4 regions of the Metabacillus mesotrionivorans genome follow, and region 1 is predicted to be linked to each of the others. Evidence: riboswitches for the same ligand, from Rfam matches in the RefSeq annotation. Region 1 holds a riboswitch; each other region holds the start of a gene.
The links. Region 1 has a riboswitch for cobalamin ahead of ACTSEZ_RS16675 (ribonucleoside-diphosphate reductase subunit alpha). Riboswitches for the same ligand answer to the same signal wherever they lie in the genome.
Positions count from the first base shown of each region.

Region 2: linked by a shared signal. The riboswitch ahead of ACTSEZ_RS08840 (DUF4430 domain-containing protein) and the one ahead of ACTSEZ_RS16675 (ribonucleoside-diphosphate reductase subunit alpha) in region 1 are both predicted to bind cobalamin.
Region 3: linked by a shared signal. The riboswitch ahead of ACTSEZ_RS05770 (cob(I)yrinic acid a,c-diamide adenosyltransferase) and the one ahead of ACTSEZ_RS16675 (ribonucleoside-diphosphate reductase subunit alpha) in region 1 are both predicted to bind cobalamin.
Region 4: linked by a shared signal. The riboswitch ahead of metE (5-methyltetrahydropteroyltriglutamate--homocysteine S-methyltransferase) and the one ahead of ACTSEZ_RS16675 (ribonucleoside-diphosphate reductase subunit alpha) in region 1 are both predicted to bind cobalamin.

Region 1 is NZ_JBQMFF010000007.1:10,599-18,079, forward strand. Features, by position in the region: gene ACTSEZ_RS16655 (transglycosylase domain-containing protein) at 1-726, opposite strand, end outside; gene ACTSEZ_RS16660 (universal stress protein) at 915-1,430, shown strand; gene nhaC (Na+/H+ antiporter NhaC) at 1,644-3,020, shown strand; gene dat (D-amino-acid transaminase) at 3,055-3,912, opposite strand; cobalamin riboswitch at 4,119-4,301, shown strand; gene ACTSEZ_RS16675 (ribonucleoside-diphosphate reductase subunit alpha) at 4,487-6,757, shown strand; gene ACTSEZ_RS16680 (ribonucleotide-diphosphate reductase subunit beta) at 6,775-7,481, shown strand, end outside.
Region 2 is NZ_JBQMFF010000002.1:748,414-755,894, forward strand. Features, by position in the region: gene sigX (RNA polymerase sigma factor SigX) at 1-197, opposite strand, end outside; gene ACTSEZ_RS08830 (cob(I)yrinic acid a,c-diamide adenosyltransferase) at 315-893, opposite strand; gene ACTSEZ_RS08835 (ECF transporter S component) at 974-1,489, opposite strand; gene ACTSEZ_RS08840 (DUF4430 domain-containing protein) at 1,502-1,915, opposite strand; cobalamin riboswitch at 2,066-2,257, opposite strand; gene ACTSEZ_RS08845 (ATP-binding protein) at 2,335-4,140, opposite strand; gene ACTSEZ_RS08850 (response regulator transcription factor) at 4,137-4,859, opposite strand; gene ccsB (c-type cytochrome biogenesis protein CcsB) at 5,096-6,271, opposite strand; gene resB (cytochrome c biogenesis protein ResB) at 6,292-7,481, opposite strand, start outside.
Region 3 is NZ_JBQMFF010000002.1:167,299-174,779, reverse strand. Features, by position in the region: gene ACTSEZ_RS05800 (NAD(P)/FAD-dependent oxidoreductase) at 1-203, opposite strand, end outside; gene ACTSEZ_RS05795 (YybI family spore inner coat protein) at 301-1,254, shown strand; gene ACTSEZ_RS05790 (cupredoxin domain-containing protein) at 1,657-2,106, opposite strand; gene ACTSEZ_RS05785 (hypothetical protein) at 2,216-2,488, opposite strand; gene ACTSEZ_RS05780 (M20 family metallo-hydrolase) at 2,689-3,939, shown strand; gene ACTSEZ_RS05775 (Dph6-related ATP pyrophosphatase) at 4,025-4,723, shown strand; cobalamin riboswitch at 4,758-4,940, shown strand; gene ACTSEZ_RS05770 (cob(I)yrinic acid a,c-diamide adenosyltransferase) at 5,069-5,611, shown strand; gene ACTSEZ_RS05765 (cobyric acid synthase) at 5,595-7,112, shown strand; gene cobT (nicotinate-nucleotide--dimethylbenzimidazole phosphoribosyltransferase) at 7,117-7,481, shown strand, end outside.
Region 4 is NZ_JBQMFF010000002.1:306,650-314,130, reverse strand. Features, by position in the region: gene glcR (transcriptional regulator GlcR) at 1-695, shown strand, start outside; gene ACTSEZ_RS06430 (Cof-type HAD-IIB family hydrolase) at 692-1,558, shown strand; gene ACTSEZ_RS06425 (ATP-binding protein) at 1,996-3,243, opposite strand; gene ACTSEZ_RS06420 (GNAT family N-acetyltransferase) at 3,364-4,143, shown strand; cobalamin riboswitch at 4,214-4,404, shown strand; gene metE (5-methyltetrahydropteroyltriglutamate--homocysteine S-methyltransferase) at 4,552-6,816, shown strand; gene ACTSEZ_RS06410 (peptide MFS transporter) at 6,860-7,481, opposite strand, start outside.

The DNA.
Region 1 (7,481 bases):
CATTTCTGCTTCAGTAATCACGTTTTCTTCTTTCATCAGTTTCAGAACAACGTCTCTCCGGTCTAGAGACTTTTCCATATTCTTGACTGGTGAATAATTCGTCGGGGCTTTAATCAGGCCGACAAGAATCGCTGATTCGTTCAGGGTCAGATCTGCAGGCTCTTTTCCAAAATATACTTTTGAAGCCCGCTTAAGTCCCCAGGCACCCTCTCCGAAATAAACTTTGTTTACGTAAAGTTCCAGTATTTCTTCTTTTGAATATTCATCTTCAATCTTCTGAGAGATAAAATACTCATCAAATTTCCGTTTAAATGTCTGATCGTGAGTAAGCAGGGTATTTTTGGCAAGCTGCTGTGTCAGCGTGCTTCCTCCCTCTACAACTCCTCCCGCCAGCACATTCTTGAATGCAGCACGGACAATTCCGATATAGTCGATCCCATTATGCTTGTAGAAATTCTGGTCCTCTGTTGCCTGAAGCGCCTCATAAAAGTGTTCGGGCACATCTTCATACTTGACCCATTCCTGTTTGGAGCTTGAGATCTTGCTTGCGATTTCTCCGTTCTGATCATAAATAATTGTCGGGGCGTTTGCTCGTTCTTCTAATTTGCTCACATCCTGCGATGCAATAACTGAGTTGTGCACCATAAAGACAAGGATGACTGAAAGCAGCACGAAGATGAGCAGTTTCATGAACACACCCTTAATGGAAAATAGTGACTTAAACATGGATAACCCCCTGATATAGAAAAATAAATCCTATCTCTTATTACCCCAATTACAACAGGTGTACGCCTATTAATAAAAATATGTGTCCGCCTCAGCTAAATTTCTGACAGATGAACGTTTTCCCAAGGAAATATCAGGGTATTTACAAAGAAACCAAATCATCTGCCAAAAGAAAGGAATGAATGAACTTGGATACATTTCACCACATTGTTGTAGCTTATGACGGACAGGATGAAAGTTCAGCAGCTCTTGTTAAAGGAATTCAGCTGAGCAAGCAGCTTGGCACTCGATTAACCGTTGTTCACGTCTATCAGGCAGAGCACGCCATGAATACAGGAGGCGTAAGGCCCGCTATTCCGAGTGCTCCTGCAAACGGTTACCTGACTGATAACCTTCAGAACTATCCGGTGGCGCCTGATGCGGCACGGCAGTTTGATGATCAGCCGAAGAATGAATACTTCGACCATTCTGATGAAGTCACGTCGAGGATCCGAATGAAGCTTGATGAGAACCAGGCAACTGGAGACGTTGAGATTCTGTCAGGCTCCCCTGCAGATGCCATCCTTGCATTTGCTGATGAACATGCAGCCGATCTCATCATTATGGGCAACAGTGATTCAGGAGGCCTTAAAAAACTGCTTTTCGGCGGAGTTAGCGATAAAGTGCATCATCAGTCGAATATTTCAGTGCTGATTGCAAAATAAATGTGATAACGGGTGCTTTTTAGAGCATCCGTTTTTTTGAGTGCTACTCAAAAACCCCTGACACAAACAAAGTTTCAGGGGTTTTTTCGTTCCTTCCAGACTCCAGTTCCTTTTACTTTTATCACCAGTTGACATAGATCAATAGACTGATATAATACTTTTATGCACAAAAGCATAAAAGCGTTTAAGTATAAAAGGAAGGAATTTCAATTTATGAATCAATCAAAATCACTCTCATTCACTGGTTCAGTGATTCTATTTTTATCGATGATCGGCATTATTTTCATCAGTTTATTTTACTTAAAAACAGAACCGCATCTTCCGCTGATGCTTTGCCTTGTTTTTCTCAGCGGCGCTGCAGTCCTATATAAGTACTCCTGGAAGGATATTGAGGACGGAATTGTAAAAGGCATTCAATCCGGTGTTCAGCCGATCATTATTCTGGCTCTTATCGGAATCCTTATTGGAGCCTGGATGTTCAGCGGTACGATACCGACTGTTATGATAGCTGCTTTGTCCATCATAGATCCGGCGTACCTTCTGATTTTGACTCTTATATGCTGCACCATTATTTCAAGCCTTGTGGGCAGCAGTTTTACAACGGTCAGCACAGTCGGAGTTGCTCTTATGGGAGTGGCGATTGCTGCAGGAGTTCCTGTTGAATGGGCTGCAGGGGCTGTTATTTGCGGAGCATGCTTCGGTGATAAAATGTCGCCGATGTCAGATACGACGAACTTTGCCTCCGGTGTGGCCGAGGTCAATATTTTCACACATATCCGCCATATGTCAAAGACAACAATTCCAGCTTATGCGATAACAGCTGTTCTTTTCTGGTATATGGGGACAACACTTGCGGCTGACGCAGCGACACTTGATAACATCAAAGAAATTATGACGATCATGAAGGAGCACGTAACAATCAGTCCATGGACTTTGATCTCTCCTCTGATTGTGATTGGTCTTGCCATTTCCAGGGTACCTGTTATTCCTGCTCTTGCTGCAGGCATAGCAACTGCCGGCATCACAGGTCTCCTCATTCAGGACGGGACAAATCTTTCCGGTCTCTTAGCTGTTCTGCAAAATGGAACAGTGTTTGATATTCAGCAGGAAACCGTCCGGCAAATGCTGAACCGCGGCGGGCTTCAATCTATGATGTGGTCCATTTCGCTGATCATGATCGCCTTTGCTTTAGGCGGATTGATGGATAAAATGCAGCTGATTCAGACTTTATTAAACGGATTGATTGAGAGAATCAAAGTCAAAGGGCAGCTGATCCTTGCAACCATTTCTTCTTCAATCGGAGTTAATCTCGTAACGGGAGAACAGTATTTGTCCATACTCATACCAGGTCAGTCGTTTAAACCGGCCTATGAAAAACTGAACGTTGAAAAGAAATATTTATCAAGATCCCTTGAAGATGCCGGAACACTGATCAATCCCCTTATTCCCTGGGGAGTAAGCGGGGCCTTTTTCGCGCAGACACTTGGTGTCGACGTCATTTCGTATCTGCCATTTGCGTTCTTTCTCTATTTGTCTCCATTGTTTTCTATCCTGTTTGGATTCCTTCCTGCCCGGAAACATACAGTCTAGCAGAAAATCCCGCCTTACCCAGGCGGGATTTTTATTATCTCTCGACCACTTTCGTTTCAATTGCAATCAGTTCATCAAACAGCTTTTGAAGCTTTCTTGTGACAGGTCCGGGTATTCCTTCTCCAATTTTTCTTTCATCAACCTTTATTACAGGAATCACTTCACTGGTCGTAGAGGTGATAAAAGCTTCATCGAGAGAGGCAAGACCGTCTGTGTTCAGTCTTTCTTCCAGAAACTCAATTCCGTTCTGTCTGCAAAGCTCCTCTACTTTCATTCTCGTAACACCATTCAGAATCAGGTTATTCGCAGGATGGGTAAACACACTTCCATTTTTCACCCCGTAGAAATTAGAGGATGACCCCTCCGTAATCATGCCGCTTCGGTGAAGCAGCGCTTCATAAGCCCCGCGGTCATGTGCCTCCTGTTTCGCAAGGACATTTCCGAGAAGATTCAAGCTTTTGATATCGCATCTGAGCCAGCGCACGTCTTCAAGCAGACAGAGAGAAATTCCTTCCTCCTGCTCTTTTACGGGTTTTGAGCATGGAATCGGATAGGCCGTTAATTCAGGAACCGTATCCTTGCCAGGAAACAGATGCTTTCTAGCGGCAGCTCCTCTTGTTACCTGCATATAAACACCGCCGTCTTCTGTCTTATTCAGGCGGAGAAGTTCTTCAAGCTGATTCGTCAGCTCCTCTATCGTATATGGAAGGGCGATTTTAATTTCTTTTCCGCTTCGAATGAACCGCTCCATATGCTCCTTCATCGCAAAATATGCTCCATCATACACTCTGATGACCTCGTAGACCCCGTCACCGAACTGATGGCCCCTGTCTTCAAGATCAATCGAAACTTCATCTCGCTTCCTATACTCACCGTTAACAAGTATGTACATGATAAATCTCCTTTTTTAAGACTTAGTGTAAGCTGCCCTTAAACCTATGGTATGATGAAACACGCTGAACTGTAAAATGGTTTTCTATTTTTCTTTCGACATTTTCATAGATTTCAGTTGAAATTTCACCCCGTGTCATTTATGATGAGAATATCAAATGACACAACATATTGATTATTCACTTAAATTAAAATACTACATATTGAAATTAACAGCAAATCAAGGTGCCAACATGTTGGCTTAAAAGGGAATCCGGTGCAAATCCGGAACTGTCCCCGCAACTGTAAGTGTGACGAACTGGGAATACCACTGTACGAGAGAAATGTATGGGAAGGACTCAGCGCAGAGTGATCACAAGTCAGGAGACCTGCCTTAGATTTGCAGAAGTTTCGAATTCTTCGGGGACTGAGGAGATGAAACGATGGCCAGTAACAGGGATGCGTGCACCCTCTTATTCTATCGTTTGATCCGCTCATGTTCTCATGGGCGGTTTTTTTGATTTTCCGCAGTAATTTCCCTGAAAGATCATGGACCATTATACGAAAATCCGAACTATAAATGAGGAGGATGTCTTATGGCAACCAAAATGACTACTATCATTGTAAACGAACTGACAAACGAAAAAGCCCCGTTCTCACAGGAGCGACTGACTGACTTTATTTCTGAAACCGGAAAAGATTTTAAAGAGCTTGACCTCCGTACATACACCGAAAGAGCTGTTCAAAGCATGGAAGGCCGCACTGTCTGTTCTGCCTCTCAGGTGACCAACCTGCTTATTCTCGAAGGCCTCTCAAATATCAGTGAGCTGCAGCCGGAATGGACCTATTTCTGTGCCCGGATTTATCTTAAAAAGCTTTATAAAGAAGCTGCATTCAACAGGAAATCAGGGGGCGGCACCTTCCTGTCACTGATCAAAACCCTTACGGCAAAAGGCATCTACAGCAGACATCTTCTTGATTCTTATTCCGAAGAAGAAATTGAGCAGCTTTCGCAAGTCATCGACCATGACAAAGACAAGCTTTTTACATACATCGGGCTGCGGACACTCTCTGACCGGTATCTTGCGAGAGATTATGACAAGTCGGTTTATGAGCTTCCCCAGGAGCGGTATCTCGTCATCGCCATGACGCTGATGGCAAAGGAAGAAACGGAACACCGCCTTCAGCTTGTAAAAGAAGCCTACTGGGCACTCAGCAATTTGTATATGACCGTTGCGACTCCAACTTTGTCAAACGCAGGAAAGCCTGTCGGACAGCTGTCCAGCTGTTTTATTGATACAGTTGATGACAGCCTGCAGGGCATCTTTGACAGCAATACAGACATTGCCAATCTCTCAAAATCAGGCGGCGGCATCGGAGTTTATCTCGGGAAGATCCGCAGCCGCGGCAGTGATATTAAAGGCTTTAAAGGAGTGTCATCCGGTGTCATCCCGTGGATGAAGCAGCTTAACAATACGGCGGTAAGCGTGGATCAGCTCGGGCAAAGAAAAGGCGCGATTGCCGTTTACCTTGACGTTTGGCACAAGGATATCTTTTCATTCCTTGATTCCAAGCTGAACAATGGTGATGAGCGTTTACGGACGCATGACCTCTTCACCGGCGTATGCCTGCCGGACCTGTTCATGGAACAGGCAGAAAACCGAGGAGAGTGGCATTTGTTCGACCCTCATGAAGTACGGAAAGTCATGGGTTACTCGCTGGAAGATTACTATGATGAGAAAGTTGGCTCAGGTTCGTTCCGCGAAAAATATTGGGAATGCGCCAATCACCCGGAGCTCTCAAAAACCACGGTTCCTGCGATTGACATTATGAAGGGCATTATGAAAAGCCAGCTTGAATCAGGAACCCCCTTTATGTTTTACCGGGATGAAGTGAACCGGAAAAACCCCAATGCGCATAAAGGAATGGTTTACTGCAGCAATCTCTGTACAGAAATCACTCAAAACCAAAGCCCGACAACAATGGATGAACAGTACACAGAGGACGGCAAAATCATTACCGTTAAAACTCCGGGAGATTTTGTTGTGTGCAACCTTTCTTCCATCAACCTTGCCCGGGCTGTGTCAGATGATGTGCTGGAGCGGCTGATCACAATCCAGGTCAGAATGCTCGATAATGTCATTGATTTAAATGATATTCCCGTTCTTCAGGCCAAGCTCACAAACAAAAAGTACCGCGCAGTCGGCCTCGGAACCTTTGGATGGCACCACCTGCTTGCGCTCAAGCGCCTGCGCTGGGAAGACGAAGAAGCCGTTCAGTTTGCAGATGAGCTATATGAGAAAATAGCCTTTTACACCATTCAGGCAAGCATGAGGCTTGCAGAGGAAAAAGGCGCCTATCCTGTCTTTGAAGGCTCAGACTGGCATACCGGCGACTACTTTAAGAACAGAAACTATACACCTGACTCTATGCCATGGGATGAGCTTTCAGAAAAAATCAAAGAAAACGGCATTCGAAACGGCTATTTAATGGCCGTTGCCCCGAATGCTTCAACATCCATTCTCGCGGGAAGCACGGCAAGCATCGATCCGATTTTTCAAAAAATGTACTCTGAAGAGAAAAAAGACTACAAAATCCCCGTTACTGCACCGGACTTGAATGCTGAAACCACCTGGTTTTATAAATCAGCCTATTTGATTGACCAGATGTGGAGCATTAAACAGAACGCAGCCAGACAAAAGCACATCGATCAGTCTGTCTCATTTAACTTTTACGTCCGCAACACCATAAAAGCAAAAGAGCTGCTGGACTTGCATCTGACCGCATGGAAAGCGGGCCTTAAAACCACTTACTATGTCCGGTCAACATCAAGCGAGATCGAAGACTGCGAATCCTGCGCAAGCTGATAAAGGAGAGATGGCATATGACACACTCATTGAATGCGCGTCCGATCATGGACGCTTCTGCGCCGAACCGTTCAACTTCCATCATTAACGGGAGGAGCTCAAACGTTTTAAACTGGGACGACGTATCTTATCCCTGGGCCTATGCAAAATATAAAAAAATGCTCTCCAATTTCTGGACGCCGTTTGAAATCAATATGTCAGGGGACATTAAACAGTTTCCAGAGCTTTCCGGCGACGAACAGGAGGCATTTTTGAAAATCATCGGCCTGCTCGCCCTTCTTGACAGCATCCAGACGGACTACGCAGGAAAAGTAGCTGAGTATATAACAGACTCAAGCATAAACGCCCTGATGATTATGCTTGCCCAGCAGGAAGTCATCCACAATCATTCCTACTCATATGTTTTGTCTAGCATTGTTCCAAAGCATGTTCAGGATGAAGTGTTTGAATACTGGCGCAGCGAACCGACGCTGCGGAAGAGAAATGAATTTGTGACAAGCGGCTATCAGGCTTTTGCGGAAGAAGCGAATGTGCTGAATCTGCTGAAATCCATTGTATATGACGTTATTCTTGAAGGACTCTTTTTCTACTCAGGATTTGCGTATTTCTATAACCTCGCACGCAATCAGAAAATGGTCGCCACTTCCACGATGATTAACTATATTAATCGGGATGAGCAAATTCATGTGGATCTGTTCGTGAAAATCTTCAAGGAAATTCTCCG
Region 2 (7,481 bases), on a different contig from region 1:
GCAACATGTCTTGCAATGGAGAGGATCCAGGTTTTTTCACTGCTCCGTCCTTCAAAACTGCTGTGTGATTTTAATATTCGTATATACACTTCCTGAACGAGGTCCTCGGCCTGTTCACGATTCTTTACCATATAAAATAAGAACTGGAAAAGATCGCTGTGATATTTTTCATAAATCCTCTGAAAGGCCTCTTCCATGAACGAACCTCCAATCAATACATTAGTCGGAATGAAGAATAAAAAGTTACACATCTTTTACTATATCGGGATTGCATAGAAAAAGGAAGGCAGTTTCCGCCTTCCTTTTTAAAGAAATTATGACTCTTTCTTTTTAGTAAATACGATGGCACTTCTTTCATACTCCACATCTTTTGAACCGAGTCTGGCATTTGCCGCTCTAGCTGCCGCAAAGAAATAATCGGAAAGTCTGTTCATGTATGTTAAAACATGCTCATTGATTTCCGTTTCTTTTTTGAGCGAAACAATACAGCGCTCTGCCCTTCTTGCTACGGTCCTTGCCACATGGATGGCAGCAGCCGCCTTTGTCCCTCCAGGAAGAATGAATCGCTCGAGCGGAGGGGCTTCTGCTGTGTACGCATCGATTCGTGATTCAAGAAACTCAATCATGTCAGGAGTTGTTTTATAGGGATGTTTTTGCTTGCCGTGGATGACAGCAAGATCGCTTCCGCAGTCAAAAAGTTCATGCTGGATTTTTTCAAATTCCTGCTTCATGTCTTTTAGGGTATCATCGTTCATCCATGTCATGGCAAGACCGGTAAAAGAGTTTACCTCATCGATTGTTCCGTAGGCCTCTACCCTCAGATCATCCTTATCGACCCGGCCCCCGATAATGCTTGTTTTCCCTTTATCACCGGTTCTAGTATACAAATTCATATTCAGCAGCTCCTGTCCTTTGTTCTCAGACTGTCTTGCCTAAGCTATAAAGAAAGTCTCTCTCTTATTCTGCCATTATTTTATTGAAGTGTAACGCCATAATCGTTTTTATAGAGATAATACTGAAACGTTTTTTGCATGACCGGGTACAGCACGAGAAAGAAAATGCCGTTTCCTGCTGCATGCATCGTATCAAACGGGATTCCTGCAAGATAGTAGACAAGTCCATTTTCGGTCAGGACAAACATATTCAGAGAAACGATGAATCCAAAAAGATATCCCGCAAGAACGGCTGCCGGGGTAAAAACGAGAAGTCTGTTTCTTTTAACCGCTTTTCCAAGCAGGCCGAAGATTAAAGCCAAGGTCCCCCAGGCAAGCATCTGCCAGATTGTCCACATGCCCATGCCAAGCAGCAGATTGCTGAGAAAACAGCCAAGCACCGCGACGATCATTCCATTAACCGGTCCGAGCAGAATCGCGGTTATAAGAATTACGGCTGTCATCGGCTGCACATTCGGAATGAACTGAAAAGTCAGCCTGCCTACAACGGACAAGGCAATAAGCAAAGAGAGAAGACTGATTCTTCTCGTTGTCATTGTTTCTCACACTTATTCATAATTCCGCAGATCAAATTCAATCTTATCGCCGTCTTTCAGCTTAATGTCATTTGCTCCTGTCATAGCATCTTCCCCGTTTACAACTAAATGCCAGTATGTTTTGTCCGCTTCGCTCGCCTGGATGCCTTCAATTCCGTTGATAAAGCCTCCGGACTCTTCAATTTCAAAGTTTGCCTTCATTGCATCCATAAGGCTCTGGCCTTCTTCAAAAACCACTTCTTTTGATTCTACTTTCTCCGCCATTTCATTTTTAGTCAGCGTGACAGAGGCTTTCAGTTCCTCCGCCTGCTCTTCGCTTTCAGCAGCAGGTTTTGCTTCTTCTGTTTTAGGTTCCTCTGCCGCATTTCCGCAGGCGCTCATCAGTGCAAGAAGAAGCACTGCGAGAAAGCTGTAAAATTTGTTCATGATCCATCTCTCCTCTTGTTGTTGTGTATGTATTGGAATAGCAAAAAGCCCATCTGTTAGAAGATGGGCTTTTAAAAACGGCATAGAAGAAACTGCAGGCACTGGTGCCATAACTGTGCCGTTTCTATGCTCAAATCCCCGAAGAATAGTAACGTTTGAAAGAACCCGGCAGGTCTACTGACTCGTGCTTCATCCTCAAGCCTGCACCTTCCCGTCTGAATCAGTCATTCTGACAGTGGTCTAAAAGCAGGTATTGTCTGCACTTACAGTTGCGGGGACAGTTCAGGCATCTCACCTGATTCCCTATTAAGCAAAGTTTGCACCAGTTTCTTTTCGTATTCACTTTTATATCCAGCTTTTATTGTACCTAAAATGACAAGCGGCATCAACAGGTGTTTCGTATGAAACAAGAATATTCGTCACATTCTATCAGGAAAAACGTTTTTTCGAGGCAGATAGAAACTGAATGTGGTTCCTTCATTGACTTTGCTGTGCACATTAATCGAACCTGAATGGGCATCGACAATGTTCTTGGCAATCGCAAGACCAAGGCCTGTTCCGGAGCGGCCTCTCGTCCTCGCCTTATCTGCTTTATAGAAGCGTTCAAAAACAAACGGCAGATCTTCTTCGACAATTCCTGTGCCTGTATCCTTAACATCAACCTTTATTCCGCCCGCAACGGACTGCACCCCCACTTCAACTGTGCCGCCCTCAAGAGTATGCCTGATTGCGTTATCCACAAGATTCGTCAGAACCTGTTCAATTTTATCCGGATCAAGAACAAACTCAGGTTCGTCGAGTGCAAAACTGGAGGTGAGCGTAATATCTTTTTCCCTCGCAAGTCCCTGGAACTTGCGGTTGATTTTTTCAATAAATTCATTAATGGAAATGCTCTCAAGATTGAGGGTGATATGACCCGCTTCCATCCGGGCAAGATCGAGCAGATCATTGACAAGCCGTCCCATTCTGAGCGATTCATCGTAAATAACCTGGGCAATCTCTTTTTTCTCCTCATCCGAGCTTGCAATATCATCTACAATCGCTTCAGAATACCCCTGAAGCATGGCAATCGGCGTTCTCAGTTCATGGCTGACGTTTGCGATAAAGTCTTTGCGCAATTTATCAAGCCGGCGCTCTTCTGTCATGTCCCGAAGCACGGCTACCGCCCCCCGGACGTAAGACTGATTGTAAAGCGGGCTCATGACAAGCACCCAGCTTCTTCCCTGAAGGGTTACTTCCACGATATGCTCTCTTTCTGTGTTGACAACCCGCTGGAACAATTCTTTCGCTTCAGGAGGAATTTCTTCCCCCTCGTTTATCTGCATTTTTTGTTCATAGTACCATGACTGCAGGAAGCGTTCCGCAGGGGGATTGGTCACAAGAATGGTTCCATCAATATTAAGTGTGATAACCCCGTCTGCCATACTGCTCAGAATGCTCGTTAAGTGCTCTTTCTCCTGATTAAGAGCGTTGATGTTAAACTTCAGCTGTCTCCCCATCTGATTGAATGCAATAGCGAGCTCCCCGATTTCATCGTGGCTCAAAATCGGAACTTTTGTATCAAAATTGCCTCGTGTCAGCTCTTGTGTCGCCTCTCTCATTTTTCTCAGCGGATAGGTAATTCTGGTTGACAGGAAGAAGGCAAAAACCGTTGTCAGAATGATGGCTATACCTGCCGCAAGAAGAATGTATTTTGTCGTGTGCTCGGTTGTCTTTTGGACGGCCTGCAGGGACTGTGACATAAAAACGGCTCCGTCCTTGCCGTCACTTGTTTTATAGGGAACACCGACTACAAGCACTTCCTCCTTGTTTCCGGAGTTTTTTTGCTGTTCTTCCGGCAGCCGGGTGAGCTTGCTTACATTTTTCTGATCCTGGAACACCTTTGACAGCTCTCTGTCAGCGCGGATGTCCTCCATGCTGAAGGTTGGTGTGTTTTCATACTTTTTAGGAGAAAACCAGTATTCATTTTCGTTCTCGGCTATCACAATGCTAGTCAGTTCATCCGCAAGCTCCCAGGTAATGGACCTTGCAAGCTCCTGGTCTTCATGATTTTCCAAAATAACAGACACTTTATTGGCCAGCTGCGTCAGTTCATTTTCGGCTTCATCAACATGAAAGCTTTCAATAAACTGGAGCAGCAGAACAGTCAGGACAAACAAGACGAATGATACAAGAAGCAGAATGGTAAACCAAAGTTTACCGACTACGCTTTTCCAGAACATCATTCACTGCCTGCCTCAAACTTGTAGCCGACACCCCAGACCGTGACTATCATCGAGGCAGCATCGGGTGAAACTTTGCTGAGTTTCTCTCTCAGGCGCTTTACATGCGTATCAACCGTTCTCAAGTCTCCGAAAAACTCATACTGCCACACTTCCTTCAAAAGCTTCTCACGGTCATACACTTTGTCAGGCGTTTTCGCAAGAAAATAAAGCAGCTCATACTCTTTAGGCGTTAAGCTGACTTCTTTTCCATCAGCAAGCACCCGGTGAGCATCATGGTCAATGGAAAGATGCGGGAAAACAATGACGTTTTTCGCTTTTGTTTCTGTTTTAAGGAAAGAAGTCGTTGAAGAGCGTCTCAGCAGGGCTTTCACTCTTAAAACAACTTCTCTCGGGCTGAACGGCTTAACGATGTAGTCATCTGTTCCGACCTCAAAGCCCTGAACTCTATTCACTTCTTCCCCTTTTGCCGTCAGCATGATGATCGGGGTCGCTTTTTTCAGGCGCAGCTGTCTGCATACCTCAATGCCGTCAATGCCCGGCATCATTAAATCAAGCAGAATCAGATCATATTCTTCTGCAAGAGCCATTTCCAGAGCGTCGCTTCCGTTGTCGGCTTCTTCTATTTGATAGTTTTCACGTTCAAGGTACATCTTCAGCAGTCTTCTTATTCTGTCTTCATCATCTACAACAAGTATTTTATAGTTTGGATTGGTTTCCATAGAGGTTCCTCCCTTATTAGAAAAGCGTAAGCGGGCGTTCAGCTCCGGGAGCCAGATAAGAAATCACATAAAAAGTCCGGGTTTAGACTTTTTAGGGAATTTTGTTCTGGCAGAGGAGCTGGCCGCTGAAATGCGTAAGCGGCAAATCCGCCCGCCATTAAGAAAAAGAATGATTACTTCCTATTTTACCAAAAAACCTTCACTTTATAGGAGTGAAGGCTCTTTAAAAACGTATTTTAAGCGTAAGAATGCAATCCGGCAATGACAAGGTTCACAAAAATCAAGTTAAACATGATAATAGCAAAACCGATTACAGCAAGCCAGGCTGATTTTTCTCCCTGCCAGCCTTTTGAAAGCCGCAGATGGAGATATGCCGCATAAAACAGCCACGTAATCAGGGCCCAGACCTCTTTTGGATCCCAGCCCCAAAAACGGGTCCATGCAATCTGCGCCCAGATCATGGCGAAAATCAGAGCGCCTAATGTGAAGACCGGAAAACCGATTGTCACAGAACGGTAGCCAATTTCATCTACAAGGTCCAGGTTGACGTTTTTCGTCAGCGGCTGCAAAAAGGCGGATATCCGCTTTCTTAAAATCAGGCGCAGCGCACCGTACAGCAGCAACCCTGTTCCAAGCGACCAGATCACTGTATTCAGTTTTCGTGCTGAAATCAGAGCCGGAACTTCAACAGCAGCTTCCATTTTTCCTTCTGTCAGCAGTTCGCCTTTATGGGGACCAACTAAAGCAGGAAGGTTATAGACCATTTCTGCTTCCTGTTCGTTCTTATCCGTCCACTTATAAACAGCCTCATAATCCATGAATCTGAATGTGCTGGTAATCGCTATAAACGCAATTGTGGCAACAAGCGCATACATGACCGCTTCAAGCCAGAATGTCTTTTTGGATCTCACGGACTGATCGACTGTACGAATGAGATAAATGACTCCCGCAATAAAACTGATTGCAAGAATTGCCTGTCCAAGAGCCGCAGTGGTCACATGGATGTGAAGCCAGTTGCTCTGCAAAGCCGGAATCAGCGGAGATATGTCTGTTGGAAACATGCTTGCATAGGCAATCAGAAGCAAGGCAACAGGAAGTGTAAATAATCCAAGAACCGATACTTTATAAATAAAATAGAGGACAATAAATGCCAGAACAAGCATCATGCCGAAAAACGTTGTAAACTCAAAAAGATTGCTGACAGGAGCATGCCCGGAAGCCATCCATCTTGTAAAAAAATAGCCGGTCTGTGCTGCAAACCCGGCGATTGTCACCGCAATGCCTGCAGCCGCCCATTTCGTAGGCTTTTTATATTCTTTTCTCTTGTCGCGGATTGCTCCTGCAAAAAGAAAGGTTGCAGCCAGGTATAGAAAGAATGCTGCAAATAGCAAATTACTGCTTAAAGCCGCCACACCTTTTCCTCCTCATCGCTTTATTTCTCATCTGACTGGTCAGCCGGCTTTTCAATCACTGTTCCTTCAAGCACAGCTTCCATTTCCTTTTTAATGCCGTACCAGTTTTTATTGGTATGGCCTGCAAGGAGAATGGCATCCCCGTTCCGCCTGATCCAAATGCGGCGGTGATTCCAGTACATGCCCTGAGTGACACCGATCATGAAAATGGCTCCGCCAAGTCCAAGGAACCAGAGGGTATTGTCTTTTCTTACCGTAAGAGCAGAAAGGTTTTTTGTTTCGACTCCTTCAAACTTCATCTTCATCTGATTATCTTCACTCGGCTCAATCGTCTGCTGAATCGCAACAAAACTCGTTTCGCCTTCAGGTTTATCAGGAGAAATCATTTTAAAAACGAATGCCGGGTTATCCGGAATCCTTGTCTTCGTTGCCGGCTCACCCTCGCTGTTAAAATAAAAATCAGGAAGATAGCTTGCGACTTCAACTTTATAGCCATTGCCAAGGTCGTACTGTTTTTGCGGATCCAGCAGATCTATGGCAAGCTCACCAAAGCTCTCTTCCGTCTCTTTGTCTATCAGACTGAATTTCATCTTGTTTAATTCGTTCAGTTTGAAGTCAACTTGATAAAGAGCATACGAATCATGCTTTAACGGCTGATTCACTTTAATCTGCTCATCCTTTATTTTCTCAAGCTCAGGTTCTGCGCCAACGAGCGCTTCCCCTTTTCGTTCAAATAAGGTGACGTTTGTCTGATAGTTTTTGGCTACACTGCCGTCTCCTACTCTAGTAATCGCGTTTTCAAATACTTCATCTTCGCTTTCTTTCTGGTAGGTTTCCATAATGAACTGATCGCTTTTCAGAAAATACTTGCCGTCTGTTCCAGGGATGACCTTTGTTTCTCCTTCGCGGATCCACAAGACATCATCCACATACATGCCCGGCACAAACCTGAGCATCGCTCCAAACAAAAAGATGATTAGACCGATGTGGTTGACATAGGGTCCCCATCTTGAAAAACGGTTTTTTTCGGCCAACAGGCTGCCGTTCTCTTCTCTGACATGATAGCGTTTTCTCTCAAGCTTTTCTTTCACCATTTTCAGCTGCGCATCTGCGTCTGTGACAGACGGTGTCTCGCTGAACAGACGCTGCCTTCTCATGAAACTTTCATGGCGTGTGACGCCCTGCTTTTTCAGCGCCCTGTAAAGCGGTA
Region 3 (7,481 bases), on a different contig from region 1:
TAGCTGGCGCCCTTTTTGACAAGCTGATACCAGGCTTTATTGCGTCTTTGCGAAACCCAGGGGCAGACAATCCCGGCAGCTGCACCTGTCGCCTGACCTGCGTCTTTCCGGTCGATTACAGTCACTTGCGCTCCAAGCTTTGTTAAATGATAAGCTGCCGAAGCACCCAAAATGCCGGCACCGATCACAACTATCTTTTTCATATGAATCTCATCCTTTGCGTCATTTCCACTTATGTACCTATCTCATTATAAAAGAGCATAGGATAAAGTATCAAATCTGATGAAAGCGGGGTGCAGTATGTATCAAGCTGACTATACTGCGATTATTTTACCATTTTTGCCTGCAGGTGCTTATGTGCTTGAAATAACAGAACCTGCGATGCGCAAGGCGGTGCTCGCTGCTGATTTTGATGGCGACTATGCTCTGGAGGTGGCAGCCGCCTACAGACTCCAACAAGAAGATTATGTGCTTATAATGAAACATGGAGCCCAAGGCTGGTTTCCAGCAGGACACTTTAGGGGAAGAAGCAGCTATTTCAAGGATTTTTATATAGAAGATGCAAGATTTGTTGCTGCAGAGGCAGTCGGGGATGTCACAGGCGACGGCATACAGGATACCGTTTTTTTGACGGCATCACAGACTCCTGACAGCCCATTTCTGCAGAACATCACTCTTCAAATTAGAAACGGAGCAACTGGGCAGGTTGAGAAGATCCCGCTCAAAGAAAATGCAGGATATGACCCGACCGTATTTTTAGGAGATTTTACGGGAGATAAAAAAGACGATATCCTCGTCATCATTAATACCGGAGGAAGCGGAGGCCTCATTTATGCTTATATATACACTTATGAAAAAGGACAATATAAACTGATATTTGATGATGAATCGTTCAACAAATCAAACACCTATACCGTTACTTACCTTGATCAGTTTAAAGCAAGGGTGACAAGCGCAAATCCCCCGAAAAAGTATCTGCTCGATCTCCAGTATAAAGGAAAAGAGTATTTGAGCGAAATCTATAACAGGGACGGGACACTGAAAGAGCCGGTTGAAGGGTGGGTCGCCCCGCTTTCAGGACTGTACCCTGTCGATTTTGAACGTGATGGCATTTTCGAACTGGACACCTATCAGAACATTGCAGGCAGATACAGCGCTGATGGTCTGGGCTACATGATGAATGTTCTGAAATGGGATGGCACATCTTTTAAAACAGACCGGCAGAGCATTGCTGTGTTTGGGGAAGAAACATAAGAAATGGGGAATCTGCTGTTTAGCTTCGGGAGAAAGATAAAGGTTGCAGCACTTACGTGGCTTCCTGTACCCGAGTTTGTGTTGTTAAACCAGCTTTGCAGCACTTACGAGGCTCTCTGCACCTAAGTTTATGTTGTTAAACCATGTTTGCAGCACTTACGTGACTTTCTGCACTTGAGTTTGTGCTGTTAAACCAGCTTTGCTACACTTACGTGAAGTTCTACACCCGAGTTTCTGTTGTTACCAGTTTTACAGCACTTACATGACGGTCTGCAACCGAGTTTGTGCTCCTAAACCACCCTTTCATGACAGCAGTTTATAAATTCACATTACAATCGGAACCGGACGTTCGCATGGTAAAAAAAGAGAGCTGAAGTTTTCTCAGCTCTCTTTTGCGCTGTATTAATCCACAACAATATAAGCAATCATCGGCGCACCCTGGCCATGGCGGGAATGCGTATCACAAATTAGACGGTACGTTCCTTCTTCATCAAATTTTAAAGGAATGACCGCTTTTTCACCTTTTTTAACCACGCCTTTTATGTCTGTTCCTTCAATCCTGAAGGGATGCTCCGCGCCGTTTACTCCGTGGATGGTCAACGTAACGTTTTCACCTTTCTGAATCGTAATGGAGCCTGGATCAAAACGGTATGCCTCAATCTTTCGCCCGTCTTCAGTTTTGGATGTGAATTCTCCGGTCACCATATGGATTTCTGCCTTCTCATCTGTATGCTGTGCGGAAAGGACCTCAGCTGCATCCTGATTCAGATAAAACCAGCTTCCGGAGCCAATGAGAGCAAACAAAACAGCAGCAATCACAATCCATTTCTTTTTTATGACGATAAATTTCATAGTTTCCCTCCCAGAGCAGTACTTACCATACTATATGCCCGTCCGGGGGAAACTTGTCTGCTGTTTTTTAAGCGCAAAAAAGGATGTCTCGCAGCAGACATCCTTTTTGTTAATCTTCTGTTAAAAATTCCGGTGAAAACAAATTATATGCATCTTCTTCCTCATCCATTTCCCGATCAGCTTCAGAGTATGTTCTTCTCCTGCGGTTCAGCTCTCTGAATTCAGCTTCGAGGAAATCAGCCTGTTCGTGTGAGAGTTTGATTGTCACTTCATTTTTATTATCATCTGCTGCTTTAAGCAGAACATAACTGTCCGCAAAATGCCTCAGCGTCACATTGCTTAACGTTATTTGCATTTTATCAAGCTCATACCTTGCTTTCATGAAAAAAAGACCTCCAGTGGCCGATATTGGTTATCTCTTTTAGTTTATCGGTTTCATCTGAAAAGCACAATAGAACGGTAGAAATGGACAAAGTGTAAGAACTTCAATTGAATCCTTTTACATTTAGAAAAATGAAATGAGCTCCATTTTCCTATAGTATAAAGACAGAATATTCTATTACTTTTACAGGAGGATCATACATGCCTGAACAGACACTGACCATCAATAAAACCCGATTAGAAGAAAGAATTCATACACTCGCCGAAATCGGAAAGATTGGCGAAACCGGGGTTTCGAGGCTTGCCTTGTCAAAGGAAGATAAACTTGCAGTTGAAACAGTCAAAGGCTGGATGGAGGAAGCAGGCCTTACCGCACGGATAGATCACTTTGGAAATCTGATTGGCAGGCTCGAGGGAAAAAAAGCTGAAGCACCTGTCCTTATGCTCGGGTCCCATATTGATTCACAGCCGTATGGCGGAAGATTTGATGGAGTCATCGGTGTTCTTGGGGCAATCGAAGCCGTTCAGACATTGCAGGAGAACTCGTTTATTCCCGAAATGCCAATCGAAGTTGCTGCTTTTTGCGATGAAGAGGGAGCACGCTTTAATAAAGGGTTATTTGGCGTCAGAGGGATACTCGGCAAACTTGAAGAGGGAGAACTTGACCGGAAAGATAAAAACGGTGTAACACGGCGGGATGCACTAATTTCCTTCGGATGTGATCCCGAGCGCTTTAAGGAGTCAGAGTACGCTCCCGGAAGCATTTCAGCCTATCTTGAGCTGCACATTGAACAGGGACCGGTTCTTGAGTCTAAGGATGCGCCCATTGGCATTGTAACGGGCATCTCTGGCCCATTGTGGCTGACAGTTGAGCTTGAAGGCTTTGCAGGCCATGCCGGATCTGTGCCAATGCATATGAGACAGGATGCTTTAGTGGGAGCGGCAAAGGTCATCGTTGCCCTGAATGATCTCGCTTCAGAAGATCCATCTGCACCTACTGTCGGAACCGTCGGGAGCTTAAAGGTTTTTCCTGATTCACGGAACATCATACCTGAAAAAGTGATGTTTACGGTGGACCTCAGGGATATTCAAATGGAAAGAAGAAATATCATAGAGAATCAGTTGAGAAAACGGCTGCATCTGATCTGCGAGGATCACGGACTGACATATATCTTATCTGAAGACACAAACAGTGAACCGCGGTATTGCTCGGAAGACATTATGGAAATTATGAGGGCAGCAAGCAACGAGATCGGTCTGAATGCGCCTGAACTGATGAGCGGACCCTTTCATGATGCGCTCGCGATGTCTTATGAATGTGACTACGGGATGATTTTTGTCCGCTGCAAGGACGGCATCAGCCATAATCCGAAAGAGTTTTCAACGATGGAAGATATTTCGCTCGGAACCGAACTTCTATACAGGACAGCCTTAAAAATGGCAGTGAAATAAACAAAGCAGTCTATTTTTCTTTTTGACTAAACATTCTGAACCCATCATAATCAAGGCTATACTCTTGATGGGATGGTGGATGGAATTGAAAAAGAAAACAGCTGTATCCTGGAGCGGAGGGAAAGACGGATGCATGGCCCTTCATAAACTTGCAGCCGAGGGGCATGAAATCGCATGCCTTATAACGACGGTTCCGGCTGAAACTGGAAGAACATTCGGGCACGGAGAGAAAATAGATGCGATCAAACAGCAAAGTCTTGCGCTTGAAATACCAGTGCATTTTATATCATGCACCTATGAAAGCTATACGGATCACTTTATCGGTGCGCTGAAAGAGTTGAAGGAGCAATACTCCCTTACAGCTGTTGCTTTCGGCGATCTTTATTTGGACGAGCACCGGGAGTGGGGAGAAAAAGCTTCGGCCGAAGCAGGTCTTGAACCGCTTTACCCTTTATGGATGGAAAAAGAGAACGCCATACTTGCACTTCAGCAGTTTGCAGTCAGCGGATATAAAGCAGCTGTAATCAGAGTAAGGGATGACAAACTCGATCCATCCTGGCTCGGAATGGAGGTTAATCAGCCATTCATCGACCGCGCTTTAAATACAGACATCTGTCCGATGGGAGAGGCTGGTGAATACCATACTTTCGTCTACGACGGGCCGCTGTTTACAAAAAAAATCGACATTACGTTCGGGAACGTTCTTCAGCTGGAAACGACAAAGAGACTTGAGCTTGAGAAAACCAAATTAAGAGAAAAAACGACAAATTTAAAAAAATCTTGATGACTTTTCCAGTTTTATAGATTACAATGAACAAAAAATATGATTCTTTTAAAGTGCCTGAATACTCAGGATAATAGGGAAGCCGGTGGAAATCCGGCGCAGCCCCCGCTACTGTAAGCGCAGATTAAACTGAATTGCCACTGACTCTAATGTCGGGAAGGCTCAGGATCAAGATGAAGCGCAAAGCCAGGAGACCTGCTTTAATTGATTTTTGCTTGTTTTTCGGTGGGAAGAACGAGTCAGGACCCCTGTATGCGTTACTTCACTATGCTTATTTAGGCCTTGACTGTCTTCAGTCAGGGCCTTTTTATATTGGTTAAAAAGATGGGAGATGGATATATGGCGATGAAAAACGAAAAAGGAAGAGTGCTTGTCTACACAGGCAATGGAAAAGGAAAAACGACAGCTGCAATCGGTCTTGCTGTGCGGGCTGCCGGAAGACAAATGACCGTTTCCATTCTGCAATTTATTAAATCTCCTGAGCGGACATACGGTGAGAGAACAATTTTAAATGCTTTGCCCGGAGTCAGTATTCAGCAGCTCGGTGCCGGATTTACCTGGACCAAAACACCTGAGATTCACCGGGAAGCTTTAAAACAGGCTTGGATAACAGCAAAAGAAACCATTCTGAGCGGGGAAAGCGATGTTGTCATTCTTGATGAAATCAACAATGCCCTTGCCATTCAGACCTTTCCTGTGGACGATGTTCTTCCTCTTGAAGACGTCATTTTGACCATTCAAAACCGTCCTCTTCATGTCCACCTTGTCCTGACAGGCAGAAACGCCAAAAGAGAAATCAGGGAAATAGCTGATCTCGTCTCTGTGATCGACGTTGAAAAGCATTATTACGATGAAGGTGTCGACGCCATATATGGAATTGAATATTAAAGAAAATGGGAAGAAAAAGGCGCTCAGACTCATGATTCAGGGGACTCATTCGGATGCAGGCAAAAGCATTCTGTCAACCGCACTGTGCAGGATTTTCAGGCAGGACGGGTATAAAACCGCTCCCTTTAAATCACAGAACATGGCACTGAACTCATACATAACAAAAGACGGCAAAGAAATCGGCAGAGCCCAGGGAGTTCAGGCTGAAGCAGCAGGAATTGAAGCTGACACGGATATGAACCCGATTTTAATTAAACCTTCAGGAGAGATGGAATCCCAGATCGTTTTTCACGGCAGACCATTTGCTGTCATGAACACCGCAGTCTACCGGGAAGACTTTTTCAGCCTTGGTCTTGAAGCGATTAAAAAATCGTTGCACAAGCTGCTGACGAACTATGACGCGGTTGTAATCGAAGGGGCAGGTTCACCTGCTGAAGTCAATTTAAATGACAGGGAGCTCGTCAACATGCGCGTTGCAGAGATTGCAGATGCACCTGTTTTACTAGTGGGAGACATTGATAGAGGGGGTGTTTTCGCAAGCCTTGTCGGAACGCTTCAGCTCCTTCAGGAAAAAGACCGAAAACGGGTTGCCGGAGTTGTTATCAATAAATTCAGGGGAGATTTTGCCCTGCTTGAACCGGGGCTCCAATGGTTTGAAGAGTACACAGGAATACCTGTAGTTGGTGTTATCCCGTTTATATCAGATCTTGAAATCGATGGTGAAGATTCCCTCGTCCTCAATCAGTACTCCCGAGGCACAAATCTTGAAGGAGATTTGGATGTCGCCGTTCTTTCATACCCAAGACTGTCTAATTTTACGGACATTGATCCTCTGAGACTGGAACCTGATGTGAATATCCGCTTTGTCCGAAAAGCATCAGAATTTGGCCGGCCGGATCTAATTATTCTTCCAGGCAGTAAAAATACAGCTGAAGATTTGCGATTTCTAAAGGAAACTGGATTATTTAATAGAGTGCAGGCAGCCTATAAAATTGGCAGCCAGATCGTGGGGATATGCGGCGGGTATCAGATGATGGGAGAAAAACTGTTTGATCCAGAAGGCGTTGAATCCGGCATTAGAGAACAGGACGGGCTTGCCATTTTCCCTGTTTCAACTGTCCTGTATGCGGATAAGAAAACCGTTCAGACGGAAGGATCTTGTGCTGTCCCCGGATATGAGGATCTAACGCTTTCAGGTTACGAGATACACATGGGACAAACTTTGCTGTTAGATGACCCATCACCATTTTCAATCCAAAAAGGGACCGGTGAAGGGTACGCAAAAGAAAACGCAACGGGAACCTACTTGCACGATGTGTTTCACAATGATGCATTCAGATGGCGCTTTTTGAACAGGCTCCGCAGCAAGAAAGGGCTGCAGCCGATTGAGCGCTCGCTCTTCTTTCGCGAATTGAAAAAAAGAGAATTTGACAGACTTGCAGATCATGTAAGAGCTGCACTGGATTTAGATAAAATCTATGAAATCATGAAAAGGAGGTGAAAAAATGATAGATGTTTATCAGATTATTGATGCAATTAAACCAGTAAACAAAGCGAAAGGACAGGAGGCAGAAGCCTATATACAAACGCTGACTAAACCCGTAAACAGTTTAGGAGAAATAGAGCGATTGGCTGTTCAACTGGCTGAAATGACGGGAGAGGTAAAACCCGATATTTCCCCTCCAGGCGTGATTGTCTTTGCAGCGGACCATGGGATTGCTGAAGAAGGCATCTCTGCTTATCCCCAGGAAGTAACAGGGCAAATGGTCAGGAATTTCTTAACGGGCGGAGCTGCGATTAATGTGTTCACAAAGCGTGTAAAAGGGTTTCTTGAAATCGTAGACGCAGGCGTCAAAACAGATATACCCGG
Region 4 (7,481 bases), on a different contig from region 1:
GTTCGCTTTATGATGTTTCAAAAGACACGGCAAGGCGCGATCTCGTGAAGCTTGAGGAGCAAAAGCTGATTATCCGGACGCGGGGCGGAGCCATCCTGCCGAGCTCTCATACTGAAATTAAAGATTATCAAAACCGGCTTGAAACGGTTTCTTACGAAAAAGAGCTGATCGGCAGAAAAGCAGCGAGCCTCATCCGGGAAGGAGACCGGATTATCCTTGACGCTTCCACTACTGTTCAGGCGTGTGCAGAATATATGGATGTCACGAATGCAGCTGTTATTACAAACTCAATCAATCAGGCAGATATTCTTTCAACAAAGCCCGGGATTCAAATTCATCTGCTTGGAGGAGAACTGCAGAAGGAGCACCGTTTTCTGTACGGATCATCTGTCGTTGAAAAACTCTCTAAATATCATGTGGATAAAGTATTTATTGGGGTCGTCGGCATTTCTGAAAGGGGCTTGTCTATAGCCCACGAGGAGGATGGAATGGTAAAGAGGAAGATGATCAGCCAGGCGAATCAGGTGATTGCGCTTGCCGATCATTCAAAGCTTGGAGTGACCGACTTTTTCCTCTATGCCGATCTGCATGAGATTGACCTGCTGATTACAGACAAAGAGCCGGATAAATCGTTTAGAGATCTGCTTGATAAAAACAATGTAGAGCTGCTTGTAGCGGAGGAGGAAACACCATGACAAAATTAATCGCGATTGACCTTGACGGTACACTTCTGAACAGTGAAAACAAAGTGAGTGCGGAAAATCTGAATGCGCTGAGAAAAGCGCAGGAAGAAGGGATAGAAGTGGTCATTGCAACAGGGAGAGCCCATTTTGATGTGATGGAAATTTTTAAAACGGCGAATGTGAAAACCTGGGTGATTGCTGCGAACGGCGCGACGATCCACCAGCCGGACGGAACCTTGTTTCATTCCCAGCCTATGGAAAAGGAATTGGCTGCAGAAGCATTGCAGTTTCTTGAAGAAAACGGCTACTACTACGAAGTTTTTGGAGAAAAAGCAATCTTCACCCCGCAGCATGGAAGAGAGCTGCTGTCGATCGAAATAGACCGGATCAAGAGTGCAAATCCAGAAGCTGACCGCACTAAGCTCCTTCATGCTGCTTCCAAACAGTACAGTCAGTCGGGATTTGTCTTTATTGAGAATTGCAATGAAATTTTAAATGAAGAAATATATAATATCCTTGCCTTTTCATTCCACCAGGAGAAGCTCGACGCTGGGTGGGAGAAGTTTAAAGACCGTGAAAATCTTACCTTGGTCACATCGGCTGACCATAACTTTGAACTTGAACATAAACTGGCCTCAAAAGGCATTGCTCTGAAAAAACTCGCCGGCCATTTAGGGATAGATCTTGCAGATACCGCTGCAATTGGGGACAGCATGAATGATCAGTCAATGCTTGAGGCAGCAGGTAAAAGCATTGCCATGGGCAATGCGCGTCCGGAAATTAAAGCAATCTGTTCAGATATCACCCTCACGAATGATCAGGACGGAGTAGAGCTTGCCATCCGCCGAATATTGGCTAGACAAACTGTGAAATAAAAAGGTCTTCATAGGATATAAGAAAGAGGAGTTCTTCAGGAAAGTGAAGAACTCCTTTTCTAATTAAGCATAAAAACATGCTGAGGTATCTCATTCTCGAACATCAGCCACCTGAATATGGTTTATATTTCTAAATTAAAGGGCATAAATTACTATTCTTCACAAGGGAGGAAAGTAGGGTGAGAGACCATCAGCTGCTGGCTTTAATTATTCAAAAGGAACAGGCCGCTTTGGAAGTTTTGTATGCCAGGTATGAAAAAATTCTTCTCAGAATCATTAGTTCAGCAACTGACAATGCTGATGCAGCTGAACAAATACTCACAGACCTTTTTAGGGAAATATGGCAGTCTCCCCAGACATTTACCAGATCTCCGTTCGTCTCAACGGCTCTTATTCAAGCCTGTAAAAGATTGCTGTACAGTTGCGACGGCAGGAAATCAGGCTGACAGAGAAGGAAGGTAGATTTGAAAAACAGACCCTTGACCAGGACCGCTTTTCACTTTGATGTACCCGTTCATTGAATGGACAATGCTGTAGGTTACCATCATCCCAAGACCTGTACCGTTTGATTTTGTTGAAAAGTAAGGTTCACCAAGACGCAGCACCTGATCCTCAGTCATGCCCTTTCCATGGTCTGTTATTGTGATTTTTACATATGAACCTTCTTTTTGTGTTGAAATTTGAACCTGTCCTCCGTTGCTGTATGACTCAATGCTGTTTTTCAGCATGTTGATAAAGGATTGCTTTAACTTGAGGGAATCCCCGAGAACATACAGCTCTTCTTTGCTGAAATCTTCCTCTAACTGTACATTTTCCATCTGAGCGAGGGGTGTCAGTACATTCATGCAGTTCTTTAGTTCACTGTGAATAGAAATTGGGTGCTGGTGCTCAGCCTCCGGTCTTGCAAAGGTTAAATAATCTTTAATGATATTTGTAGCACGGTCCAGTTCATCTAATGAGATTTTTATGTATTCTTCTCTTTTCTCCCTGCTGATTTCATCATCTCTGAGCAGCTGAAGAAAACCCTTTGTTGTTGTCAGGGGATTGCGCACTTCATGTGAAATGCTTGCTGCAAGATGGCTGACAACTTCCAGCTTTTCTGCTTTAATGACCCTTTTCAGCAGATAAAAATTCTGAATGATCGTTTCAAACAAAATCGTTCCAATAACCGCTGCAAAAATATGAAAGATGATCAGTTCCACATAATGCGACGGATGAAAAGCCGTTTTATACATCATCTCAATCTGGATAATGGAGAACAGCAGAGAGCCCAGAACTAATGCAGCTACTAGACAGAGCTTTATTCTAAGCCTGCTTTTCAGATAATATGAAGACAGCATCGGGACTAACAAAACAAGTATTCCTGCCATGACAATTGTCGGATATATGCCGCTGCCGCCAATAATCACCCTTGTTCCGACTGTGACGATAAATAAAAAGATTCCAAGTGGATATCCTCCATACAAAAGCCCCATAACATATGGAATTCGCCTGAAATCAAAGAAAAATTCTCCATCAATCATAAAGGGATACTGCATGCTAAAGACAATGGCAAGCGCAGGAAGAAGGGCAAACAGCCACTTTTTCATTTTCTTGTTCGTTTCTTTTCTCATATACAATAATTGAATGATGAGAAGCGGAGACAAAACGAGCAAAAGATTTAACAATACATCCTTCATTTCCATGGGCACACACCTAATTCTCCAAATAGTGAAATTTCCTCTCTATTAAAATATATATCAAACGGAAAGAAAATGTTAGAATATTCTAATAGACTGGCTAAAATTTTTCCCGGGAGATGAGAAATGGCGATAAAGTTGCTGAAGCAAGAACAGGTATCACAGGCTGCCGCTTTTTTAGAAAAAGACCATGATGTAAACGCTTTGATAGCAGAAGATCTTAAGGATGAACAGATCCGGGTTTACGGTCAGTATCAAGGTCCTGAATTAACGGCTTTGCTTATAGTTTATCCTGAAAAAATATACTTCTGCAGTTCCGTCATTCCTGCGGATATTGAAGCTTTTATTCCTGTCATTCAGAAAACCGGCATAAGGAGAATTTTTGGGAAACAGGAACTTATTGAGGCATTAAAAAAGATTGTCAAAACCGAGATTGAAAGTGACTCTGTTATGATGAAATACGATAATAGAGCAGCCGGCAGCGTATCCGGCGAAGTCTGCAAAATCACAAGTCTTGATGAATGCCGCAGGCTTTACCGGTTATTTATGCAGGTGGAAGAATATAAAATGACTGGTCCAAATGAAGCTTTTTTTGCCGGTGAACAGTATGAAAGCATCCTCTCTGGAAAGCTTAGTGTGTATTACGTCGAGGAAAACGGCACGATGGCAGCAACTGCAGGAATTTTTACAGATCACGAAAAGACTGCTGTTATTGCCGGCGTTGCCACTCCTACAAAATACAGAAGAAAAGGATATGCCTCAAAAGTCATCGAGAGAATCTGCCGTGATTTCGGAACTGAAAGAGAGCTCTATTTATTTTACAATAATCCGGATGCCGAAAACCTTTATAAAAAGCTTGGATTTTATGAGACTGCCAAATGGAAAGTGATCGGAATTTCTTTCTGAATAATAAGAAATGTCTTGCAAGATTGAGAAACATCAGCTATTGTTAAAAACAATCACAAAAATATTCTTAATATGTTGACAAGCGATGGGTGCTGACGCGTTTACGCGGAAGCTTAAAAGGGAAGCCGGTGAAAATCCGGTGCGGTCGCGCCACTGTAATGGGGAGCATTCTGCACAAAGCCACTGTTCTGAAATGGAATGGGAAGGCAGCAGCATGCAGTGAACCAGAGCCAGGAGACCTGCCTGTCGTATGCACTTTAAGCCTACGCGAAATAGGGAGGGTGATGCGGTATGTTGAAACCTTTGTTGTGTCTCAACTCTAGTTAGCTGTGTCCATTAAACTCTCTTTTAAAAAGGAGAGTTTTTTTGCGTTTAGAGCTGAGAAACTATGAAAACGGGGGAACCGCAATGAAAATTAGAAATTCAAACCTTGGCTATCCGAGAATCGGCGAAAAAAGAGAATGGAAAAAGCTTCTTGAGGCGTTTTGGAGAGGAGATCTGACGGAGCAGGAGTTTCATTTGGATATGAAGAAAATCAGGCTCTCTCATTTGGTGAAACAGCGCGAGTCGGGCATTGACCTAGTGCCGGTCGGCGACTTCAGCTATTACGATCATGTACTTGATACGGCTGTTATGTTCGGCCTGATCCCGGAAAGATTCAGGGATCTGAACCCATCATCACTTGAAACGTATTTCGCGATTGCCAGGGGAAGCCAAGACAAAGTCGCATCAGAGATGACAAAATGGTTTAACACAAACTACCATTACATCGTGCCTGAGCTTGACGGAACAGAGCCCCGCCTTATCCACAACCGCTTGCTTGAGCTATATAAAGAAGCAAGGAATGAGACCGGGATTACGGGGAAACCGGTACTTATCGGGCCGCTTACTCTCACAGCCCTTTCAAAAGGAGAAAAGAAAGAAGAAATTCTTGAAAAACTCATCCCTTTATATGTTCAGGTTTTCAAGGAGCTTGAAGAAGAAGGAGCAGAGTGGATACAAATAGACGAACCAATATTCGTTACATCTGCAGCAGATGCAGCCTTTATGAAAAAAACGAAGAAAATCTATGAAACAATAAAAGAAGGCTTAGGCAGGGCAAAACTTCTTCTGCAAACCTACTTTGAATGTCCTGAACAATATGAACAGCTCATTCAGCTGCCTGTTGACGGCATAGGCCTGGATTTTGTTCATGACAGCGGCAAAACGCTGGAGCATTTGAGTGCATTCGGTTTTCCAAAGGACAAGGTGCTTGCGGCAGGCGTCATCGACGGCCGCAATATCTGGAAGGCAGAGCTTCAGAAAACAGTCAAACTGGTAAACCGAATTCTGGATGAGGTCGGAAGAGACCGGCTGATTCTTCAGCCTTCATGCAGTCTGATTCATGTGCCTGTAACAGCAGAGAGCGAAGGGGCTCTGCATCCCCTTGTTAAAAACGCGCTCGCATTTGCAGATGAAAAGCTGCATGAAATCACCCTGCTGACAAAATTTTTAAATTTTGAAGAAGAGACCCTTTCAGCCTATGATCAAGGGATAGCAGATCTTGAGGCTTCAGACTTGAGAAACCGGCATTCTGTACATGCTTCATATGATAAGTACAGCACTGTCAGAGTTGGAGCAGTTCAAAGAAAAGAGGCGCAGCAAAGAAAATTCAGCCTTCCGCTGCTTCCGACGACAACCATCGGAAGTTTTCCTCAAACGAAAGAAGTGCGTGCTGCTAGGCTGAAGTATAAAAAAGGAACTCTCTCAGAAGCGGACTATTATCAGTTTATTGAAGGTGAAATAAAAAAGTGGATTGATATCCAGGAAAACCTGGGGCTTGATGTCCTCGTTCACGGTGAGTTCGAGCGGACAGACATGGTTGAATATTTCGGTGAAAAGCTTGGAGGGATGACTGTCACCTCAAATGGGTGGGTGCAGTCATACGGTTCACGCTGCGTAAGACCTCCTCTTATTTACGGGGACGTGTTTTTTAAGGAGCCGATGACACTAAAAGAAACCCTTTTTGCCCAAAAGCTGACTGACAAGCCTGTAAAAGGAATGCTGACCGGACCGGTTACAATAGTAAATTGGTCTTTTGTAAGATCTGACGTACCTGGAGCAGCAGTGTTAAATCAGCTCTCTCTCGCCGTGAGGGAAGAGGTTGAAGCATTAGAGAGAGCAGGAATCGGCATGATTCAGGTAGATGAACCTGCACTTAGAGAAGGTCTTCCGCTTAAACAGGAAAAGAAGAAACAGTATTTGGACGAGGCCGTCACTGCTTTTAAAAGATCAATAGCTTCTGTGAAACCTGAGACGCAAATTCATACACATATGTGTTATTCAAGCTTTGACGACATGATCGAAGCAATTGATGCGCTTGATGCAGATGTCATCTCCATTGAGACTTCAAGAAGCCACGGGGAACTGATTCGTTCTTTTGAAACATTCTCCTACAGTAAGGGAATTGGCCTTGGCGTATATGATATTCACAGTCCGCGCATCCCTTCTGAAAAGGAAATGATCCGAAATATTGAAAGGGCACTGCAGGTGCTCGATTCTGGCCAGTTTTGGGTGAATCCTGACTGCGGCCTCAAAACAAGAGGGGAAAAAGAGGCCGTTGAGGCACTGAAGATTATGGTGAGAGCTGCGAAGGTCTGCAGAGAGAAAGCCGTTCAAGAGACAACCGTTTAATGCAAAAAGCCTGTCCAGTTTAAGGACAGGCTTTTTTTGCGTATTATCTTACACCTTTCATGTACGCTTGAATCTTTGGTGAAAGAATCAGCATGATTGCCCCTAAAAGAATGGCGAGTCCGCCGATAATTCCGAAGTAGGCAATTTCGGTTTCAGGTGTGTAATATTTAACGATTTGTGCGTTGATTGCTTGAGCCGATGCATTTGTCAGGAACCATAAACTCATGGTCTGCGCTGAGAAAGCAGCCGGAGCAAGCTTGGTTGTTGCTGATAATCCGACTGGGGACAGGCAAAGCTCTCCAAGAACAACAAGGAAGAAGCTGAGCACAAGCCACATTGGGTGAACAAGTGTATCTGTGCCGTTTGTATAAGCTGGAATAATCATGACCAGGAATGATAACCCGGCGAAGAAAAGTCCAAAAGCAAACTTTTTGGATGTCGACGGCTGACGGTTTCCAAGCTTAATCCAAAGCCAAGCAAAAAGCGGTGCCAAAAGAACAACAAACAGCGGATTCAGCGACTGGAACCAGGATGACTGAATTTCAAAGCTTCCGAACGTCAGCTGTGTGCGTTTATCAGCATAAGCACCAAGAATGGTTGCACCCTGTTCCTGGATTGCCCAGAACATCATTGCCGCGATAAACAGAGGAATATATGCGATCAGG